Parazoarcus communis: one gene and its partner. The protein of the gene in region 1 interacts with the protein of each later gene in a pairwise test. Links are inferred from orthologs where the notes say so. Each region holds a gene or a part of one and is shown on either strand. Other genes may lie near its edges.

What was found.
Region 2: the proteins of kdsB (region 1) and CEW87_RS15195 interact in binary tests that used the Escherichia coli proteins (3 or more experiments, as listed by UniProt). The link is inferred for Parazoarcus communis from one-to-one orthologs.

Annotation. Positions count from the first base shown.
Region 1 is NZ_CP022188.1:4,566,112-4,568,914, forward strand. It holds kdsB (3-deoxy-manno-octulosonate cytidylyltransferase), read right to left. Parts: upstream 1,885-2,803; coding sequence 1,117-1,884; downstream 1-1,116. Other genes in the region: CEW87_RS20780 (6-phosphofructokinase), read right to left, coding at 1-263; adk (adenylate kinase), read right to left, coding at 356-1,009; CEW87_RS20795 (Trm112 family protein), read right to left, coding at 1,893-2,081; lpxK (tetraacyldisaccharide 4'-kinase), read right to left, coding at 2,062-2,803. UniProt on the Escherichia coli protein: Activates KDO (a required 8-carbon sugar) for incorporation into bacterial lipopolysaccharide in Gram-negative bacteria.
Region 2 is NZ_CP022188.1:3,317,918-3,320,697, forward strand. The notes cover bases 15-2,779. They hold CEW87_RS15195 (TetR/AcrR family transcriptional regulator), read right to left. Parts: upstream 1,822-2,779; coding sequence 1,207-1,821; downstream 15-1,206. Other genes in these bases: CEW87_RS15190 (iron-containing alcohol dehydrogenase), read right to left, coding at 15-1,092; CEW87_RS15200 (hypothetical protein), read right to left, coding at 1,879-2,148; CEW87_RS15205 (GNAT family N-acetyltransferase), read right to left, coding at 2,372-2,779. Also shown: more of CEW87_RS15190, read right to left, coding at 1-14; more of CEW87_RS15205, read right to left, coding at 2,780-2,780. UniProt on the Escherichia coli protein: Involved in response to both electrophiles and reactive chlorine species (RCS). Represses the transcription of the nemRA-gloA operon by binding to the NemR box.

The DNA of each region.
Region 1 (2,803 bases):
TCGTAGAGCGCGGGCTGTTCGTCCTCCGGAGGCAGATCGAAACGACACGAACCGAAGGCGCCGCCGGGTGTGTGGGCCAGCGCAACGGTATCGACACCGGCAGTGTCGTAAATGTCTTCGGCCAGCAGGCCGAGAATGCCGTGACGCGCCGCCAGCACCTTGCCGATCCGGCCGGGATGCTCTCGCGCAGCATCAATCACCCCGGCAGCACTGGCATTGATGACGGCGGTCACGCCACCGGACTGGGCATAAAGCAGGTTCATGGACGGCGTTTCCGAAGAAAATGGGAGCATGAAAACAAACGCGGCCGGCACCGCAAAACGGCACCGACCGCGCTGGATACGGCAGAGACTGCTTACTTCAGGGCGTCAAAGGCGCGGGCAGTGATTTCCTCGACAGCACCCAGACCCAGGATCTTGCGCACCTTCGGGCCGTTCGCGGCACCTGAGGCAGCCCAGTCGCTGTAGTAAGCGACGAGCGGCTTGGTTTGCGCATGGTACACATCGAGACGCTTCTTCACCGTCTCTTCCTTGTCGTCGTCGCGCTGAACCAGATCTTCACCGGTCACGTCGTCCTTGCCCTCGACCTTGGGCGGGTTGTACTTGACGTGGTAGGTGCGGCCCGACGGCAGGTGGGCACGACGACCGCTCATGCGCTCAACGATTTCGCTGTCGGGAACGTCGATCTCGAGCACGAAGTCGATCGGCACGCCGGCATCCTTCATCGCGTCGGCCTGCGGAATGGTGCGCGGGAAACCGTCGAACATGTAGCCGGACTTGCAGTCATCCTGCTGCAGGCGATCCTTGACCAGACCGATGATGATGTCGTCGGACACGAGACCGCCGGCATCCATCACCTTCTTGGCCTCGATACCCAGCGGCGTTCCCGCCTTCACGGCAGCACGCAGCATGTCGCCCGTGGAGATCTGCGGAATGCCGAACTTCTCCTTGATGAAGTTGGCTTGCGTTCCCTTGCCGGCGCCCGGCGGTCCCAGAAGAATCAGTCGCATACACCCTCCCCGAAAAATGCGTCCGCCATCCGGCGGCATGGTCTTATTGGTTCAAGGCCGAAACTTAACCGACAAGTCCCGACCGGTCAAACACGATCGCGAATCCCTCAACCTGCGGAGAACACCGCCCGTACCCGGATCAGATCTTCGAGCGTATCCACGCCGGCCGCTGGTGCGGCGTCCAGGCGCAGCACCCGGATCGGGAATCCGTGCCACAGCGCGCGCAGCTGCTCCAGCGCTTCCCAGTGTTCCACCGGCGCAGGCGTAAGCGATGCATAGCGCTTGAGAAATCCGACCCGGTAAGCATAGAGCCCGACATGGCGCAGCACCGGCAACTCGGGCGGCAGCGCCTGGCGCGTGTCCGCCCAGGCATCGCGTGCCCACGGAATGGGCGCACGTGAAAAATACATCGCACGCTCACGCGCGTCGCACACCACCTTGACCACGTTCGGGTTGAACATCTCGTCAGCAGCATGGATCGGGTGCGCAGCGGTGGCAATCGCGGCATCGGCATCGTCGGCGAGGGCGCTCGCGACCGCAGCGATCAGTGCCGGGTCGATCAGAGGCTCATCGCCCTGCACGTTGACCACGATGTCGTCGTCAGCCCATCCGAGCGCAGTCGCCACCTCGGCCAGCCGGTCTGTACCGCTCGGGTGGTCGGCGCGCGTCATCTGCACCTTGCCCCCGGCCGCAAGCACCGCGTCGCGCACGCCTTCATGGTCGGTTGCGATCCAGACCTCGCTTGCGCCCGCTGCACTCGCACGCTCCAGCACCCGCACCACCATCGGTTTGCCGGCGATGTCCGCCAGCGGCTTGCCCGGCAGACGGGTGGACGCGTGGCGCGCCGGCACCACGACTCGAAATGCAGTTCTCATCGGCCGTCTCAGCGCAGGGCGTCGACGTCTTCAGCGCTCATGACGCGCGCTTCTTCCTCGAGCATCACCGGGATGCCGTCGCGAATCGGGAAAGCGAGTCGATCACCCTTGCACACCAGTTCCTGGCTGCTCTTCAGGTAATCAAGCGGCCCCTTGCAGATCGGACAAACGAGAATTTCAAGCAGTCTGGCGTCCATTGTTCAGCTTCTCCAGGATGCGTTCGGCAGCACCCGAACCAATTGAGGCCTGCACCGGGAACTCCCAGGCATTGTCAGGCGCGAAAGGGGCGCATTTTACCGCATCCTTGCTCGTCATCAGCTTTGCTTCGTCGGGCGCGAAATCGAGATCGGCCGCGCTGAAGCGATGATGATCGGGAAAGGGGTGCTCAACCACGTCGAGGCCCATCGCACGCAACTGATCGAAAAAGCGTTCCGGGCGCCCAATGCCGGCCAGTGCATGCACGCGCTGCCCTTGAAATGCCGAGGCCTCGCAGGTGTCGTCCGGGCGGCGCAGCGAACGGAAACTGGCACCTTCGAGCGTCATGGAGACCACTGTGACGCCGCCAATCGCCGCACTGACGGGCGAGGAAAGCGCGCCGTGGGCAATCACCAGATCGACGCTACGCAAGCGACCGAGCGGCTCACGCAAGGGGCCGGCCGGCAGCAGACGACAATTGCCCAGCGTTGCCTGATCGACCACCGCGATCTCGACATCCCGCGCCAGCCGGTAATGCTGCATGCCGTCGTCGGACACGATGAGGTCGCATTCCGGGTGCGCTGCGAGCAGGGCCTGCGCCGCAGCCGGGCGATCCCGACCGATTGCGACCGGACAGCGGGTCAGCCTGGCCAGCAGCACCGGTTCGTCACCACACAGGCTCGGGTCGCTGTCCGCGCTCACCAGGCCGATGCCCTCGACCGTA
Region 2 (2,780 bases), 1.2 Mb from region 1 along the record:
GGTCATGCCGTGGATCTCGAGCTGGGCGACGATATTGTCGATGGCTTCAGCGCCCAGTTCATAATCCGCGAGGCGGGTTTTGACGCCGAGCGACTCGAAGAACTGCGCGGTGCGGCGGATGGCCTCGTCGATGCGCTGGTCCTCGGTACCGCTGTCGATCTGCCACACGCGGGCGGCGTACTGCAGCAACTTGTCGCGCTTTTGTTCGCGCTGAACGTTCAGAAGCGAGGGCAGTACGATGGCCAGGGTGCGGGCATGGTCGATGCCGTGAGCCGCCGTGAGTTCGTGACCGATCATGTGCGTCGCCCAGTCCTGCGGTACGCCGGCGCCGATCAGTCCGTTCAGTGCCATCGTCGCAACCCACATCAGGTTGGCCCGTACATCCGCGTCTTCGGGGGTCTCAAGGGCTTTTGGTCCGATCTCGATCAGGGTTTGCAGCAGACCTTCAGCAAAACGGTCCTGCACCATGCCGCCGACGGGGTAGGTGAGGTATTGCTCGACGGTGTGAACAAAGGCGTCGACCACGCCGTTGGCGATCTGTCTGCGCGGCAGGGTGTAGGTCTTGCTCGGGTCGAGCACCGAGAAGCGCGGGAACACGTGGGGGCTCAGGAAGGCGAGCTTGGTCTGGGTTTCGCTGCGGGTAATGACCGCTCCGCAGTTCATCTCGGAACCCGTCGCGGGCAGGGTCAGCACGCTGCCGAAGGGCAGTGCGCCCTCTACATTCTGGCCGTGGGTGAGCAGGATCTCCCACGGGTCCCCGTTAAAGTTCACTGCGGCCGCGACGAACTTGGTGCCGTCGATGACCGAGCCACCGCCCACCGCGAGCAGGAAGTCGAGCTTTTCGCTGCGGATCTGCTCGACCGCCCGCATCAGCGTTTCGTAGGTCGGATTCGGCTCGATACCGGCGAATTCGCGCACCGTTCGTGCGCCCAATGCCGATTTGACTTCATCCAGCGTGCCGTTCTTCTGCGCGCTGCTGCCGCCGTAGAGGATCAGCACACGGGCGTCCGATGGCACCAGCTCGGCGAGGCGGGAGATGGTTTCAGTGCCGAAAACGATTTTCGTCGGGTTGTAGAACTCAAAATTCTGCATTTCTATATTTCCTGTAATAGACCGGTCGTCTTGGTGTTGGGTAAAAGTCGGCTTGTGAGGGTGATGCACAGCCGGAGAGGGTTTGAATAAACGGTAGAGCGTCTGTTCTGACGCTCAGGGAGCCTGTTTCAGCAGTTGCCGGGTGGTTGTCATGGCCGCTTCGAGCGCACTGCTGTCACGACGGATCTTGGTCAGTACCGTTGCACCCAGCCAGAGGTTGTAAAGCGTCAGGGCGCACTCGTCGGCATCGATTTCGGCGGGTAGTGAGGCGTCCTGCTGTGCCTCCCGAATGCAGCCGGCGATGAGTTCGACGATGCTGCTGGTGCCGCGCGCAAGTGCAATCCGCATCGGCTCCGAGATGTCTGACACTTCTCCGCCCAGTTTTACCGCGAGGCACTTACCGTCGGTGCCGTCGCTGGCCTGGGTGTCGAGCCACTGCTGCCAGTAATTCATCAGGCGCTCGCCGGCCGAGCCGCCGCCACTGCTCAACAGATCGGACAGGCGTAAGCGATAGCTGGAGAAATAGCTATCGAGCAGCGCCTCGCCGAATGCTTCCTTGGATTTGAAGTAGTGGTAGAACGAACCCTTGGGTACGTCGGCAGCCGATAGCAGTTCGTTGAGCCCGACTGCAGAGAAGCCTTTGCCCAGGATGATGGGTTTGGCGGTATCGAGAATGTGCTGACGCACGTCGGTGTGTTCGGTGACCATGGGGCGAACGATACGCTCCATTAGACCGGTCGTCTAGTTCTAATTTCCGCTTCCCGAGATTATGTGCTGCAATCGAGCTCAGATCGCAGTGATCTCGCTCATGCGGCACTTGGCAGTGCCGAGTTCGGTTGCGACCAGCAAGGGATAGACGGCGCCGTGATAAGACCCGAAGGTGCCGATGTTGAAGCCGATTATGCGGCCTTCGACCTGCCCGATCCGCACCCGGCGGCCAATGCAGTAGCCGTCCTGTATGGCGCTTGCGATGGCATGTTCGATCGAGCCGTGCCAGTGGTTGGGGTCTTCGTTGCTGCGGTCGCCGTCAACGATGAGAAGTTGTGTCCTGTTCATGATGGGCCTCTGTCAGATGTTCCAGACGGTTTGCTCTTGCTATAAATAACGGCATCTGCGTCCCGGTCTTGACTTACTGTCGACCCAATAGTGCGCCTATGTTGTGAGCTTTGACACGATTGATCGAATTTTCGGCATTCAGAGTCGCGATTTGTCGCTTTTTTGCAATCTTCGTGCGAATCAGAGGATGTCGAGCGAATATTGCCAGGCAGCGCTGGATGCTTCATGTATTGCGAAACGGCGACCGTTCGGAAAGCTCGTCCAGATAGAACTGGATGCCGGTGCTTTCCTGTTCGAGAAAGCGATCGACCGCATCGCGAAAGCGCCGGTCTGCGATCCAGTGGGCCGAGCGGGTCACGACCGGTTCGAGGCCACGCGACAGCTTGTGCTCGCCCTGGGCGCCGCCTTCAAAACGGCTCAGGCCATGGCGGATGCAGTAGTCGATTGCCTGGTAATAGCACAACTCGAAGTGCAGGAAGGGCAGGGACTCGGTTGCACCCCAGTAACGTCCGTACAGGGCTTCTCCGTCGCAAAGGTAGAAGGCGCCCGCAAGCGCTTCGCCATCGCGCTCGGCCAGCAGCAGACGTACGCCGTCCGGCATGTCGCGGGCCAGCGTGGTGAAGAAGTCGGGG